Regions from separate parts of the Serratia sp. CoH_122_TC_1 genome, predicted to be linked through region 3. Evidence: predicted binding sites of a transcription regulator. Region 3 holds the regulator's gene; each other region holds the start of a gene.
What was found. Region 3 encodes LexA, which represses DNA repair genes until DNA is damaged. Its sites were predicted from a motif close to TNCTGTATGTACATACAGNA; they were not measured.

Region 1 (5,650 bases), on a different contig from region 3:
TGGAGGCCGTTACGGGTTGTCCTCAAAGGAGTTCGGGCCAGACTGTGCATTGGCGGTATTTAACGAACTGGCATTGGAAAAACCGCGTCCGCGCTTTACCGTCGGCATTTTCGATGATGTCACCGGCCTTTCTCTGCCACTCAGTGAAGACCCCCTACCGCAGCGTGCTTCGTTGGAGGCACTGTTCTACGGCTTGGGCAGCGACGGCTCCGTATCCGCCACCAAGAACAACATAAAAATCATCGGCAACAGCACACCGATGTACGCGCAGGGCTATTTCGTTTACGACTCTAAAAAGGCCGGCGGCCTGACAGTGTCACACCTGCGCGTCAGCGAGCACCCGATCAACTCGGCCTATCTGGTCAGCCGCGCCGACTTTGTAGGCTGCCACCAGTTGCAATTTATCGATACCTACCAGATGGCGGAACGCTTGAAACCAGGGGGTATCTTCCTGCTCAATACTCCATACGGTGCCGAAGAGGCCTGGTCACGTCTGCCGCAGGAAGTGCAGGCGGTGCTGCTGCAACGTCAGGCGCGTTTTTACATTATCAACGCGGCAAAATTGGCGCGTGAATGCCGGCTCGGTGCGCGTATCAATACCGTGATGCAGATGGCGTTCTTCCACCTGACCCAGATCCTGCCAAGCGACGTCGCGCTGCAGCAATTGCAGGACGCCATCGCCCGCAGCTACAGCAGCAAAGGTCAGGACATTGTTGAACGTAACTGGCAGGCGCTGGCCGCCACGCTCGACGCACTGGTTGAAATCCCGCTGCAGCCGGTTAACGACAATAGCCCAATGCGCCCTCCCGTGGTCTCCGACGCGGCACCCGACTTTGTCAAAACCGTGACTGCCGCGATGTTGGCCGGACTGGGTGATGCACTGCCGGTGTCGGCCTTCCCGCCTGACGGTACCTGGCCGGTTGGCACCACCCAGTGGGAAAAACGCAATATCGCCGAAGATATCCCCATTTGGCAGCCGGATCTGTGCACCCAATGCAACCACTGCGTGGCCGCCTGCCCGCACTCCGCGATTCGCGCTAAAGTGGTACAACCGGAAGCGATGGAACATGCTCCTGCCTCACTGCAATCGCTAGATGTGAAGGCACGCGATATGCGTGGCCAGAAATACGTCCTGCAGGTAGCCCCGGAAGACTGCACCGGCTGTAATCTGTGCGTTGAGGTGTGCCCGGCGAAAGATCGCCAGAACCCGGACATCAAAGCGATCAACATGGCGCCGCGCCTGGAGCATTTGGCTGAGGAAAAAGCGCATTACGACTTCTTCCTGCAACTGCCGGAGATCGATCCTGCACAGCTCGAACGGATCGACATTCGCACGTCGCAGCTGATCTCACCGCTGTTCGAATATTCCGGTGCCTGTTCCGGCTGTGGCGAAACGCCGTACATTAAGCTCTTGACCCAACTTTATGGCGATCGACTACTGATTGCCAACGCCACCGGCTGCTCATCTATTTACGGTGGCAACTTGCCTACCACCCCTTACACCACCAATGCCGAAGGCCGCGGCCCTGCCTGGGCCAACTCGCTATTTGAGGATAATGCAGAGTTTGGTCTCGGTTTCCGATTGACGGTCGATCAGCATCGCAGCCGCGTGTTGCGTCTGTTGAACAGCCTGGCACCGCAGTTGCCGGCACAGTTGGTTAATGCCCTGCAGATGGATGATATCGCTCCGGAACCTCGCCGCCAGCAGATTGCTGAACTGCGCAGTCTGCTGATGCAGATTGAAGGTAACGACGCACGCCAGCTGGCGACCGACGCCGATTATCTGGTGGACAAATCTATCTGGCTGATTGGCGGCGATGGCTGGGCTTACGACATCGGATTCGGTGGGTTGGATCACGTCCTCAGCCTGACCGAGAACGTCAACGTACTGGTGCTGGATACCCAATGCTATTCCAATACCGGCGGTCAGCAGTCGAAGGCCACCCCACTGGGCGCCGTCACCAAGTTCGGCGAGCACGGCAAGCGTAAGGCACGTAAGGACTTAGGCGTCAGCATGATGATGTACGGCCACGTGTATGTCGCGCAAATCTCGCTGGGTGCGCAGCTCAACCAGACGGTGAAAGCGATTCAGGAAGCCGAGGCCTATCCGGGCCCGTCCCTGATTATCGCCTACAGTCCTTGTGAAGAGCACGGTTACGATCTGGCACTCAGCCACGATCAAATGAAGCAGTTGACCGCCACTGGCTTCTGGCCGTTGTATCGCTTCGATCCGCGTCGTGCAGATGAAGGTAAAGCAGCACTGGCACTGGACTCACGGCCACCCAACAGCAACCTGACCGAAACCCTGCTCAAAGAGCAGCGCTTCCGCCGCCTGAACTCACAGCAGCCGGAAGTCGCCAGCGCGTTGTATCAGGCCGCCGAGAAAGAGCTGAAGGAAAAGTACGACTTCCTCAGTCTACTGGCCGGTAAAGGAGAAAAAACCTCCGCTGAGTAAATCATTGGGGCGCGACCGGTTCGCGCCCCGCTTCCAGCCAGCTTTGCCGCTGCGCCTCTTTCACCGCACCGCGTACGTAACTGCTTTTGCCCTGCCATTGCCTGACGTCAAATTGCGCTTTTTCAATCACCGTTTGATAGCGTTTGGTTTTCAGCATGCTGTCGGTTTGGATCAGCAGCGGAACAAGACGAACCCCGACCCGATCCAGACTCGGATAAGGCCACGGGTGCGCCGCATCAACATAAGGCGCCATAAAATCCAGCGCAGCCAATAATGAGCTGCCCTGTTCTGTAGGGTAATGCCAGAGATCGATGCCCTGTCGCTGTGCCAAACCCGCCATCAGGACCAAGGCTTGCAGATTAAAGTAACTGTAGTGAAACGAACGAGTACGCAGCAGTTCCTGCGGTTGCGTCCCGTTGACGGCAAGCTGCACATCCAGCTTATGCTGCATCAAAACGGCCATATCACGCACCACGTCGTCACGCCCGAGCCAGGCAGCAATGCCCGCTACCTGCACGGTATACCAACTGCCGTGATTATTCTTTGCGGCGCCCTCCTGTTTACCGGCTGGGCTGTGTAACAACCAGTCAAGGTAACGGGCAAACCATTGCCGCATCTGGCTTTCATCTTGCGCCGTCCACCCCGGAGTCTGTTGCAGCAATAACAGGCTGTCGACAATGCGAATGGCAAAATAGCGCCCATCGAGAATGCCATTACCGCGCCCGCTGTCGCGGCCCGGAATACCCTGAGCGTAGTTGAGGTTTGGGTTCATCCGCGTTGATGGATCGATGAACCAGGTACGGATCAGCCTAATCGCCCGATCGCTGTAACGTTGCTGACCGGAGAAATACCCCGCCAATGCCAGTGTTTGTACCCGCTGGGTGAACTCTGCCAGCCGCACGCCATCACTCTGTTCATTTTTACTGGCCGGGTTCACCTGCCCATCGCGACGAACCCAAGGCAACCCATTGGGTTTACTCGCATCCGGCCACCAATAGGCCCCCAGGCTCAGGTAGTCATGCCTGTCTCCGCTCGGCGGGGTCAGGCCTTTATCAGTGACGCTGAGCAACGGCTTTCGCAGTGCGCTGTCAGCATCACGTATCAGGCGTTGATAGTTGGCATCCCCCTGAGTCTGTGCTTTTACCTGTGACAACTGCGGCTGCTGCAAGAAAATACAGCACTCAACGGCGTTAGCGGCAAAAGGCGTCAGGCAAAGCAAGAGGGCTGCACGCAGGCAGGTACGTATCATCAGGCAGGTACCCCATTATGATCATGAGTGACTGAGAGTATCCTGCCCGGTTTTGTGTGTCCCGACAGATAAAAAACGTTTCTGAGCGTAAAAACGCACGGACACTGGCGCTTGTGAGCCACCCCCTAAAACTTTTCCGAGAGGATCATCTTGCCCAACAAGGAGATAACTGACGATCGTCTCGCCCCTGACTTTCTTTATGGTTGTAATGGCTAAAATTCGATTATACTGTATATAAAAACAGTATAGAGAAATGCACCATGAAACACTTTTTACCCACACCAACCCCAGAGAAACAGCGCATTCCGCTTTACGCCGATAATGTCCCGGCTGGCTTTCCCAGCCCCGCGCAAGACTACATACACGCACGGATTGACCTCAACGAATACTGCATTAGCCACCCTTCGGCGACGTACTTTCTGATCGCTTCCGGAGAAAGCATGATCGAAGCCGGGATCACCGACGGATCCATGCTGGTGGTTGATCGAAGCATTGGCGCCTGCCACGGCGATATCGTGATCGCCAGCATCGCAGGCGAGTTCACCGTTAAGCGCCTGTGTCTGCATCCTGTCGCGCAGCTTGAGCCGATGAATCCGAAGTTCCGGCCAATACCGCTGCGGGATGACAACGACGAGCAGAATATCGTCGGCGTGGTCGTTTCAACCATCACGAGGCTGAAATAATGTACGCCCTGGCCGACGTGAACAGTTTTTATGCGAGTTGTGAAATACTGTGGCGCCCAGACCTCCGTGGGCGGCCCGTTGTTGTGCTGTCTAACAACGACGGCTGTGTGGTGGCGCAGAGTAAAGAGGCTAAAGCCCTGGGCCTGAAAACAGGTGCGCCCTACTTCAAAATAAAGCATGATTTTGAACGTGCAGGCGGTATCGCATTCAGCAGCAACTATGAGCTGTACGCCGATATGTCGATGCGAGTGATGGCCGTGCTCGAAGAAATGGCCCCCCGTGTTGAAATTTACTCCATTGACGAAAGCTTCCTTGATCTTGCCGGCGTACAAAATTGTGTCGATTTGACAACGTTCGGGCACCAGGTTCGCGACCGCGTTTTGCAATGTACCGGCCTCACCGTCGGTGTCGGTATTGCCCAGACCAAGACGCTGGCAAAACTGGCGAACTTCGCAGCGAAAAAATGGGAACAAACCCGCGGTGTGGTTGATCTTTCCAACCTGGAGCGGCAGCGAAAATTAATGGCAAAAGTGCCGGTAATAGAAGTCTGGGGTATCGGGCGACGCTTAACCAAAGAGCTGCAGAATATGGGGATCAAAACCGCACTGCAATTGGCGGATGCCAGCACCACAATGATCCGCAAGCATTTCAGCGTGGTAATTGAACGCACAGTGCGTGAACTGCGCGGTGAACCCTGCTTGTCGCTCGAGGAGTTTGCCCCAACCAAACAGCAGATCATTTGCAGCAGATCATTTGGTGAACGCGTCACCGAATATGGTGATATGCATCAGGCAATCTGTATGCATGCTTCCCGCGCGGCAGAAAAACTGCGTGCAGAGCACCAATATTGCCGGAATATCAACGCATGGGTTAAAACCAGCCCCTTCTCGGCCAACGAAAAGTATTATGGCAACACCGCGAGCATCATGCTCAGTACACCAACGCAAGATACGCGCGACATCATCGCAGCAGCGATTCGGTGCCTTGATAAAATTTGGCAGCCCGGCCACCGCTATCTAAAAGCCGGCGTTATGCTGCAAGACTTTTACTCGCAAGGCGTAGCTCAGTTAGACCTGTTCGATGAATATCAGCCACGCCCCAACAGCGAACGTTTGATGGCCGCCCTGGACAAAATCAATCAGTCCGGGCATTCAGGGGTGTGGTTTGCCGGACAAGGAAACCAGCAAACATGGTCAATGAAGCGTGAGTTTCTCTCTCCGGCTTACACCACACGGGTGGAAGATTTACCGCGTGCTCGCGTGT
Region 2 (5,650 bases), on a different contig from region 3:
AATGTCATCACATGATCGGTTTTCATTGCGGTCTCCGTGCAATAGAGAAAAGCGCTGAGATTAACTATAGGAAAGATTACGCGTTATTGGCATCGAGTTGAGCATTTTCGGTCAAGTCTGTAAAAAACGGTTAATTATCTGGCTTTACTGCATTTTTGTTGTCTTTTTATCATGCTATTACGCATGTTGACACCTAGGAGTGCCATAAGGTGCGTTAGCTGCCGTTTATATGGCTAAGTTGCCGATAAACGGGGCGTATTTTCTGAGGTCGCGTAAATAGTGGGCTAGAGAACAGGCCTTTGCGATCGGAGACGCACCGCGGGAAACGGCCGTACAGTTTGTCAGCTAGACTTGTGGCAACTGAGGTGCATATATCGGCCTTTTGGCTTATTTTTGTGACCATAGTCACGAAAATTATGTAGATTGCATTTTGTTTCTTTATTCAAAGTGATGGTCGTCACTAAATTGAGTGGCGATTTTCAGTAGAGTACTTTTTTGTTCCTCCCAATAAACATGATCTATGAGGAGTCTCGCATGTCTCAATCTGACGTTTTTCATCTCGGCCTCACTAAAAACGATTTACAAGGGGCCCAGCTTGCCATCGTTCCTGGCGATCCACAGCGCGTAGAGAAAATTGCCAAGCTGATGGAAAATCCGGTGCATCTGGCTTCCCATCGTGAATTTACCTCATGGCGTGCAGAGCTGGACGGTAAGGCCGTTATCGTCTGCTCCACCGGTATCGGTGGCCCGTCTACGTCTATCGCCGTTGAAGAGCTGGCGCAGTTGGGTATCCGGACCTTCTTGCGTATCGGCACCACGGGCGCGATCCAGTCAAACATCAATGTCGGTGACGTGCTGGTGACCACTGCGGCAGTTCGCCTTGATGGCGCGAGCTTGCACTTTGCACCGATGGAATTCCCGGCCGTGGCCGATTTCACCTGTACCACTGCATTGGTCGAAGCGGCTAAAGCTGCGGGTGCGACCACGCACATTGGCGTTACCGCGTCTTCCGATACCTTCTATCCAGGTCAGGAACGTTACGATACCTACTCCGGTCGCGTGGTTAGCCGTTTCAAAGGCTCGATGGAAGAGTGGCAGTCGATGGGTGTAATGAACTATGAAATGGAATCGGCCACGCTGCTGACCATGTGTGCAAGCCAAGGCCTGCGTGCGGGTATGGTTGCCGGTGTGATCGTTAACCGCACCCAGCAAGAAATCCCGAATGCGGAAACCATGAAAAACACCGAAAGCAAAGCGGTGCAGATCGTGGTTGATGCGGCACGCCGCCTGCTGTAATTCCTCTGCAATTCAATGGGCCGTCCCGCGGCCCGTTTTGTCATTCAGTCGTAATCTGTTACGGTTATAACCCATCGTCTTTCACGTTGCAGCGTTGTTGGCTGCCGTCAGTTATGTGGCCCGTTCTTGGGTCAAACCCCTTACGGGGCCGCTGCGAGCAGCGTTCAAATCTGCTCCCGGCAGATTTGTCACCCCAGTGACTTACCTGAGTAAGCGCCTGAGGGTGCCCGACCTGGCCACCTCTTTAATCCGTTGAGCCCGGTTCTACCGATGCTATCAGAGGTTGCGTTTTTTCAGACAGTAACAACGAGGACGTCTATGACCGCACAGATCCTGCTTCATCCTTCATTGGCACCGCTTGATGGCGGCATTAATTTTCGTGATCTTGGGGGCAATAGCGTCACCGATGGTCGCCGTATCAAACGTGGCCTGTTGTTTCGTTCCGGCTCGCTAGAGCGCCTGACGGAAAATGACTGCACTTTCCTGGCCGGCGTGCCTGTTCGTTCGGTGCTGGATTACCGTGATGCCGATGAAGTGCAGGCCAAGCCTGATGTTCTGTGGCGCGGTGCCGATTATCATCATTTCCCGGCCAACCCGCTGAGCAATGAAGTCAACGCCAATTTGGAAATGCTAAACAGTGAAACGCTCGCCGGTTTCGATGCCCAAATGTTTATGCTGGAACTGTACCGCCGATTACCGTTCGGCAATGCGGCGTATAAACAGTTGGCACAACTGCTGAGTAAGGCGGATCACGGGGCGATCGTCCAGCATTGTGCGGTCGGCAAGGATCGCACGGGAATAGGATCGGCGTTGGTGTTATTTGCACTGGGAGCTGATGAAGCGACGGTTGTGGAAGATTACCTGTTAACTGAAACCACGCTGGCAACGTTCCGTGAACACATGCTGGATCAACTGTCGATTCGCCTGAATGATTCTGCGTTGAAACAGTTTGCTTACGTGCTCAGCGCCCGTGAAGAGTTCCTGATGACCGCACTGAGTTGTATTCGTGAGCAACATGGCTCTACCGATCGTTGGCTTGAAGCGGAATACGGCTTGGGCCAGGAACAGCGTGAAGCGCTGCAGGCGTTTTACCTCGAGTAAACCGTGCTGATGTTTAACCGGGGTTTAATCTGCCCCGGCTGGCATTCAGTATTCTTGGGGGATAAATCCCATATCAGGAGCCTGTATTGAGCCTCAATGACATTATCCACTGGGTCAGCGAAACCGTGCGCCAGCACGAAAACTGGGCCATCCCGATTATCTTCTTCTTGGCATTTGGCGAATCGCTGGCTTTCTTGTCGCTGTTGTTACCGGCTACGGTGATTTTGCTCGCCTTGGGGGCGCTGATTGGCGAAAGCGGCATCGCATTTTGGCCGATTTGGGCTGCTGCGGCTGCCGGTGCATTCTTCGGCGATTGGCTTTCTTACTGGATTGGCTACCACTATCAGGATCGCGTTGCGCACATGTGGCCGCTATCGCGCAATCCGCAATTATTGACGCGGGGCCATGCGTTTTTTGAACGTTGGGGTGTCCTGGGTATTTTCATCGGTCGCTTTTTCGGCCCATTGCGTGCCGTGGTACCGCTGGTTGGTGGCATTTGCGGCATGCCCCAGCGTTATTTCCAGGTGGCCAATGTCACGTCGGCGATGATCTGGGCGTTCGGTATCCTCGCGCCGGGTGCGTTTGGCATTAAATGGTTAAGCCAGTGGTTTAGCTAATCTTTAGCTGAGTTGCGCAGCGTTTCGCAATATTACGCCATCGAGACACAATCAAGCTGGACATCCATACAGCCTCCCCTTAACGTGACGGGCAATAGGCGTATAAAAAGCCGGAACAGTCAGGTGTAACAGGAGGCAGGGTGGATACCAGTTTAATTTACGGTATAGGTGGGGTAGCTATCGGTCTGCTATTGGGGTGGCTTATTGCCAGCTTGCGTGTGCAACAGACACAGGCACAGCATGAAACCGAGCTACGACTGCTGGAACAATCGCTGCAACAGGCGCAGCAGGAAACCGCATCCCGACAGGAAGTACTGCAGCGTAATGAGCAACACATGCGCCAGACTGAGCTGGAATTACGTAATCTGCACAGTCAGTTGGCGGCCGGGCATGAAAAGCTTCAGCAGCTTAATCACTGGCGTACAGAATGTGAGCAGTTGAACCAGGAACTGCGAGCCCAACGTGAAGTGAACAGCGCTCAGGAAGCCGAGTTGCGTGAGGTGACAATCCGTCTGGAAGAAACCCGTATGGCGGCGGAGGAAAAACAGCGTCTATTGATTAACAGCGAACAACGCCTCACCACCCAATTCGAAAATTTGGCCAACCGCATTTTTGAACATAGCGGGCGCAAGGTGGACGAACAGAATAAGCAAAGCTTGGATCGCCTGTTGCTGCCGCTGCGTGAGCAACTGGACGGTTTCCGCCGTCAGGTGCAGGACAGTTTCGGCCAGGAAGCACGCGAACGCCATACTTTGACCCACGAAATACGTAATCTGCAGCAGCTCAATGCGCAGATGGCGCGCGAAGCCATCAACCTCACCAAGGCTTTGAAAGGGGATAATAAAACTCAGGGTAACTGGGGTGAGGTGGTACTGAGCCGGGTGCTCGAAGCCTCTGGCCTGCGTGAGGGACATGAGTATGAAACCCAGGTTAACGTGCGGGTGGATCACCAGAGCCGCATGCAACCCGATGTGATCGTGCGTTTGCCTCAGGGCAAGGACGTGGTGATCGATGCAAAAATGTCGTTGGTGGCCTACGAACGTTACTTCAATAGTGAAGATGAAGCAGAGCGTGAGGCGGCGTTGAATGAACATATTGCTTCGTTGCGCGGCCATATCCGCCTGCTTGGACGCAAGGATTACCAGCAATTGCCTGGCCTGCGTTCGCTGGACTACGTGCTGATGTTTATTCCAGTGGAGCCGGCCTTCCTGTTGGCTATCGACCGTGAGCCGGAGCTGATTAGCGATGCACTAAAACACAACATCATGCTGGTCAGCCCAACCACGCTATTGGTGGCATTACGCACCATCACCAATCTTTGGCGCTATGAGCATCAGAGCCAGAATGCACAACGCATTGCTGACCGGGCGGCACGGCTGTATGACAAAATGCGGCTGTTCGTTGATGATATGTCATCGCTGGGACAGAGCCTGGACAAGGCCCAGGGGAGTTATCGTCTGGCGATGAACAAACTGAGCGAAGGCCGTGGTAATCTTATCGGGCAGACCGAGGGGTTCCGCGCACTGGGGGTTGAGGTGAAAAGGCCGATCAATCCGCTGCTGGCTCAGCAGGCCAGCGCGCAGCATGATGAAGAATTTGAGGCGGCGGACGACGATAACGTTGACGCGCTGCCGGAGGCGGAAGGCGACGACGCCGTCGAGGAGCCACGCTCCGCATCGCAGGGATGACAACCGCTGCGAGGTGGGGTATTCCGTGGGGTTCTGGTACACTCCACCACACTAAATTGACTGAATAGCAGGCAGGACAATGGCAGATCAACCGCAGGAAACCACCGATTTCGGTTTTCGCACCGTAGCTCGAGACGAAAAGCAGGCCATGGTGGCAGACGTTTTTCATTCGGTAGCCGCAAAGTATGACGTGATGAACGACCTGATGTCGTTTGGCATCCACCGTATCTGGAAGCGTTTTACCATTGATTGCAGCGGCGTGCGCCGTGGGCAGCGGGTGTTGGATCTGGCCGGTGGCACCGGTGACCTGGCCGCCAAGTTCTCTCGCATGGTCGGTGAACAGGGGCAGGTGGTGCTGGCGGACATTAACGATTCCATGCTGAAGATGGGGCGCGAGAAACTGCGCGATCGCGGCATTGTCGGCAACATCAGCTACGTACAGGCCAATGCCGAAGCGTTGCCGTTCCCTGATAACTATTTTGACTGCATCACCATTTCCTTTGGCCTGCGCAACGTCACCGACAAAGACAAAGCGCTGCGCTCGATGTTCCGTGTGCTCAAGCCAGGTGGCCGTCTGTTGGTGTTGGAGTTCTCCAAACCCTTGCTGGCACCACTGAGCAAAGCCTATGACGCTTACTCGTTCCACGTGCTGCCGAAAATCGGCGAGCTGGTGGTCAAGGATCCGGAAAGCTACCGCTATCTCGCCGAGTCGATCCGCATGCATCCCGATCAGGAAACGCTGAAGGGCATGATGGGGGCCGCCGGTTTTGACAACGTGACCTATTTTAACCTGACCGGCGGTATTGTGGCCCTGCACCGTGGCTTCAAGTTCTGATATGGATATGCCGATGCTGTTAACCCCGTTGTTGACCGGCGTACTGGAAACATCCCTCAACAGTCTGCTGTTCCGCGATCGCAGCATGAAGGCGGCTCGTCAGCGGCTGGCCG
Region 3 (5,650 bases):
GCCGCCTCTTTCTGGTAGCCGTAGCGCTCCTGGATTTTACCGACAAGCTGCTCGCGTTTCCCTTCGATGACCGTCAGGTCGTCATCGGTCAGCTTGCCCCATTTTTCTTTCACTTTCCCTTTAAACTGCTTCCAGTTACCGTCGGCTTGATCTTTGTTCATAGTATCTCCGTTAACCTGTGGTGAGTCAGTTTTAACTACTGCTGGCTGAGGATACGCCCCGTTTATATTGCCAGCCACACGATTAATTATAGATGCAGATAGCGACAAACAAATAAAAACCAGAATTAAAATCCATTTTTAAATTTAAAATAAGAAAAAAACGCCAACAAACAACTTACTACACGACTTGGCTAACCGACGAGAATATGTAACAAAATACAAACAAACACATAATTAAAATTTATGTATTTGCAAGAAAGGCTATCGTCATTGTGCTGCTGAAAACCAGCTGCCACGCAGCCTGTGACGGTGCCAAATCCACCCAAGCGCGATGCCGCGCAGCGCAAGAAAGACCGCCAGCGCCAACCACAATCCATGATTGCCCAAGACAGGCACGGTCAGCAGCGTCAAACCGTAACCCGCAGCCGCCACGGCCATGCTGTTACGCATTTCTGCACCGCGAGTCGCACCAATGAACATGCCATCCAGCAAATAGCACCACACCCCAACCAGCGGTAGCACCACCTGCCAAGGTAAATAGTCATTCGCCATCGCACGCAGTTCTGGCAACGAGGTCAACGCCGCAATGATTTGCTGCCCGGCAAAGGCATAAACCACACCAAAGGCTAGCGCCACTAAACAGGCCTGCCGGCAAGCCGCGCGCCACACCTTACGCAATTGACTGTCATCTCTGGCACCATAAGCATGACCAGAATGCGCTTCTACCGCATAGGCAAAACCATCCAGTGCATAGGCGGTAAAGGTCAGCAAATTCATCAGTACCGCGTTTACTGCCACTACGTCACCGCCAAGCCTGGCGCCGAAGATAGTCAAGGATGCAAAGCACAATTGCAGCAACAATGAACGCAACATGATATCGCGGTTCAACGCAAGCAAACGCCGCAGATTACCGCGCCAGGCATGGCGCAACATCGGAACAGAAATACCGCGTATGCGCATCACTCGCCAGGACAGCCATAAACCCAGCAGCAGCGTAGCGTACTCAGAGACGGCGGTCGCCGTCGCGGCACCTTGCACATTCCAGCCCAGCCCCATGACCAACCAGATATCCAGAACGATATTCAACACATTACCGACTATCAGCAGGATGACCGGCGCCCGCACGTATTGCACGCCAAGCAACCAACCCAAGATCACCATATTTGCCAGCGCTGCCGGTGCGCTCAGCCAACGGATCTCAAGGAACAATCGTGCTTGCTTCAGCACCGCATCGTCACCGCCAACAATCTGCAGCGCCAGATCGATCAACGGATGGCGCAGCAACACGATAACGACGCCGGCCAATACTGCCAGCAACAGCGGCTGCATAAAGGCACGTGCCAATCCCTGTGGGTTTTGTGCGCCCAGCGCCTGTGCCGTCAAACCGGTGGTACTCATGCGCAAAAACAGCAACAACATAAACAGGAAGCTGGTTGCCATCGCCCCGACCGCCACGCCCCCCAAATAAACAGGGCTGTCGAGGTGACCTATCACTGCGGTATCGACCAACCCAAGCAGTGGCACGGTGATATTGGAAAAGATCATCGGTAGCGCGAGGCGCCACAAGGCTTTATCGGTATCGCTGGTGAAGGCGGAAAGCAGGCGCATAGTGGAATGTTCCCGTGTATACCCGTCATCTTTCAAGTTGCAGCGTTGTTATCTGCACTCGCTCATCCCCAGTTACTTACCTGAGTAAGCGCCTGGGGATGAGCGAGTTGGCCGCCTAGCTGCAACTTGAAAGCTATAGGGTATATAGTGAATCAGATATGACATCGCCCCAGAACTGGGGCGACTTAAATCAGAGGACGATGTGTAGGCGTGAGGATTAAACCCAGTCGCCATTGCGGATCACACCGACCGCCAGGCCTTCAATGGTGAAATTCTGCTGGCGCAGATCAACCACAATCGGTTGGAACTCGCTGTTTTCCGGCAATAACTCAACAACATTTCCGTGTTTTTTCAGACGCTTAACTGTAACTTCGTCTTCAATACGCGCCACAACGACCTGGCCGTTACGCACGTCCTGAGTTTTATGTACCGCCAGCAGATCGCCGTCGAGAATACCGATATCACGCATCGACATACCGTTGACCCGCAGCAAGAAATCCGCACTTGGCTTGAACAAGGAAGGATCCACTTTGTAGTGCCCTTCGATATGCTGCTGCGCCAACAGTGGCTCACCGGCGGCAACACGGCCGATCAACGGTAAACCTTCTTCATCTTCCATCAGCAAACGAATGCCGCGCGATGCACCAGAGACGATCTCGATGACGCCTTTACGCGCCAATGCTTTCAGGTGTTCTTCTGCAGCATTTGGCGAGCGGAACCCCAGACGCATGGCGATTTCGGCGCGCGTTGGCGGCATGCCAGTGGACGAAATATGATCGCGAATCAGATCATAGACCTCTTGCTGTCTGGTAGTTAGTGCTTTCATTCCGCCCCCTGTTTGTTTATACAGTCTTGCTGTGAGTATATACAGGTAAGTGCGGCTTGGGAACCGAAGAATGAATAAAAATCAGGGATTAGCGACCCACGTCGCAACAGGGCCACCCCATTCAGGCAAAGTGTTGCCAGAGCACCGAGCCCCAGACAAACAACGCCAAAATAATCGCCAGTGAAACTGCTGCCGACCCCATATCCTTGGACCGGCCCGAAAGCTCATGATGTTCAGTGCCAACCCGATCGACAATCGCTTCTATCGCGCTGTTGAGCATCTCGACGATCATCACCAGCAGCACCGATCCGATCAATAAAATGCGCGCTATCGCACCCACGTCCAGCCAAATCGCCAGTATGATAGCCAGTACGGTGGCGACCAGTTCTTGGCGGAACGCCGCTTCATGCTGCCAGGCAGCGGAAAAGCCTTTATAAGAGTAGCCGGCGGCTTTAATAATACGGGTCAGGCCGGTTGCTTGGTTTGCCATGTTTTTTAGTGCCTTTCACAGAGGTAAGTCATAATTAAAGAGTCTAGGCCAGGAAATGCTTCCGGCTCTCGGTTTTCCAACACCACAGATCTGCTACCCGGTTTCTGGTATGCTTGCGACGCATTGCTAACAAGAGGCTTCACGTTGTTATGTCAGGTTGGCGTAAAATTTATTATAAGCTATTGAATTTACCACTTAAATTGTTGGTAAGAAGTAAGGTTATCCCTTCAGATCCGGTCACGGAGTTAGGGTTGGATCCCTCACGGCCGATTTTGTATGTTTTACCTTATAATTCCAAGGCGGATTTACTGACGCTGCGCACCCAGTGCCTGGCGCAGGATCTGCCCGATCCTCTCAATCCGCTGGAGATAGACGGCACCGTGCTGCCTAGCCACGTGTTTATTCACGACGGCCCGCGCGTGTTCCGCTACTACACACCGAAAGAAGAATCAGTAAAACTGTTTCACGACTATCTGGATCTGCACCGCAGTAATCCGGATCTCGATATTCAGATGCTGCCTGTTTCGGTGATGTTTGGTCGCTCCCCAGGCCGCGAAGGCCACGGCACGCCACATCTACGTCTGCTCAACGGCGTACAGAAGTTCTTCGCCGTGTTGTGGCTCGGCCGCGACAGCTTTGTGCGTTTCTCCAACACCGTCTCACTGCGTCGCATGGCGACTGAACACGGCACGGACAAAACCATCGCACAAAAACTGGCGCGCGTGGCACGAATGCACTTCTCGCGTCAGCGTCTGGCTGCCGTTGGCCCAAGTCTGCCGGCCCGTCAGGACCTGTTCAACAAACTGCTGGCGTCCAAAGCGATCGAAAAAGCGGTCGAAGACGAAGCACGCAGCAAGAAAATTTCCCATGAGAAAGCCCAGCAGAACGCCATTGCACTGATGGAAGAGATCGCCGCCGACTTCTCATATGAAACGGTGCGCCTTTCTGACCGCGTGTTGAGCTGGACCTGGAACCGGCTGTATCAAGGCATCAACGTCACCAACGCTGAACGCGTGCGCCAGTTAGCGCAAGATGGTCATGAGATCGTCTATGTGCCCTGCCACCGCAGCCATATGGACTACCTGTTGCTTTCTTATGTGCTGTACCATCAAGGCTTGGTGCCGCCGCACATTGCCGCCGGTATTAACCTTAACTTCTGGCCGGCTGGCCCCATCTTCCGCCGCCTGGGCGCCTTCTTTATCCGCCGGACGTTCAAAGGCAACAAGCTGTATTCGACGGTGTTCCGCGAATACCTCGGCGAACTCTTTAGCCGCGGTTACTCCGTGGAGTATTTTGTCGAAGGTGGCCGTTCTCGTACCGGACGCCTGCTGGAACCGAAGACCGGCACCCTGTCGATGACCATTCAGGCGATGCTGCGTGGCGGTTCTCGCCCGATCACACTGGTACCGATCTACATCGGCTACGAGCACGTGATGGAGGTGGGCACCTACGCTAAAGAGTTGCGTGGCGCGACCAAAGAAAAGGAGAGCCTGCTGCAGATGCTGCGTGGTCTGCGCAAGCTGCGTAATCTCGGCCAGGGTTATGTCAACTTCGGTGATCCACTGCCGTTGACCACTTACCTGAACCAGAATGTGCCCCAGTGGCGCGACGCGATTGATCCGATCGAATCCCAGCGCCCAAGCTGGTTAACGCCGACGGTCAACGATCTGGCTGCCAAGATCATGGTGCGTATCAACAATGCCGCCGCGGCTAACGCCATGAACCTGTGTTCTACGGCGCTACTGGCTTCACGCCAGCGCTCGCTGACCCGCGAACAGCTGTTAGAACAGCTGGAATGCTATCTGCAACTGATGCGCAATGTGCCTTATGCCAGCGATGTCACCGTACCGACCCAGACGCCGGATGAGCTGCTGGATCACGCGCTGAACATGAATAAGTTTGAGGTCGAGAAGGATAATATCGGCGATATCATCATTCTGCCGCGCGAGCAGGCAGTGCTGATGACCTATTACCGCAATAATATCCATCATCTGCTGGTATTGCCTTCACTGATCGCCACCATCGTGATGCATCACCGCCGGGTTTCTCGCACCGAACTGCTGCGCCAGATCGGGTTGATTTACCCCATGCTGAAGGCGGAGTTGTTCTTGCACAACGACAAAGAACAACTGGCGGAAGTGCTGCGCCCGCTCATCGACGAAATGATCCGTCAGCAACTGATCTGCGATAAGGGTGACGCTCTGGTACTGAATCCAGCACGCATCCGGCCATTGCAATTGCTGGCAGCCGGTATCCGTGAAACGCTGCAACGCTATGCCATCACCATGTCTATCCTCAGTGCGAATCCAAGCATTAATCGCGGAGCACTGGAGAAAGAGAGTCGGATTATGGCCCAGCGTTTGTCAGTGCTGCACGGCATCAACGCACCGGAGTTCTTCGACAAAGCGGTATTCTCAACCCTGGTCGCAACGCTGCGCGAAGAAGGCTATATCAACGATATTGGCGATGCCGTACGTGAGCACACCATGGAGGTGTATAGCATGCTGAGCGATTTGATCACCCCAGAAATCAAATTGACCATTGAGAGTGTCAGCATGCCAGCGG

Region 1: the regulator LexA is predicted to act here: its motif matches at 3,931-3,950, upstream of umuD (translesion error-prone DNA polymerase V autoproteolytic subunit).
Region 2: the regulator LexA is predicted to act here: its motif matches at 3,069-3,088, upstream of rmuC (DNA recombination protein RmuC).

What each region holds. Positions count from the first base shown of each region.
Region 1 covers NZ_JBXWLA010000008.1:181,066-186,715, forward strand. Annotated here, with positions in the region: gene nifJ (pyruvate:ferredoxin (flavodoxin) oxidoreductase) at 1-2,455, shown strand, start outside; gene AC2FC2_RS12435 (alginate lyase family protein) at 2,457-3,701, opposite strand; gene umuD (translesion error-prone DNA polymerase V autoproteolytic subunit) at 3,965-4,387, shown strand; gene umuC (translesion error-prone DNA polymerase V subunit UmuC) at 4,387-5,650, shown strand, end outside.
Region 2 covers NZ_JBXWLA010000006.1:271,260-276,909, forward strand. Annotated here, with positions in the region: gene AC2FC2_RS10205 (dienelactone hydrolase family protein) at 1-26, opposite strand, end outside; gene udp (uridine phosphorylase) at 535-1,296, shown strand; gene AC2FC2_RS10215 (tyrosine-protein phosphatase) at 1,615-2,397, shown strand; gene AC2FC2_RS10220 (DedA family protein) at 2,484-3,014, shown strand; gene rmuC (DNA recombination protein RmuC) at 3,155-4,702, shown strand; gene ubiE (bifunctional demethylmenaquinone methyltransferase/2-methoxy-6-polyprenyl-1,4-benzoquinol methylase UbiE) at 4,782-5,537, shown strand; gene ubiJ (ubiquinone biosynthesis protein UbiJ) at 5,551-5,650, shown strand, end outside.
Region 3 covers NZ_JBXWLA010000005.1:53,319-58,968, reverse strand. Annotated here, with positions in the region: gene AC2FC2_RS07825 (CsbD family protein) at 1-161, opposite strand, end outside; gene dinF (MATE family efflux transporter DinF) at 429-1,769, opposite strand; gene lexA (transcriptional repressor LexA) at 1,987-2,595, opposite strand; gene AC2FC2_RS07810 (diacylglycerol kinase) at 2,717-3,085, opposite strand; gene plsB (glycerol-3-phosphate 1-O-acyltransferase PlsB) at 3,235-5,650, shown strand, end outside.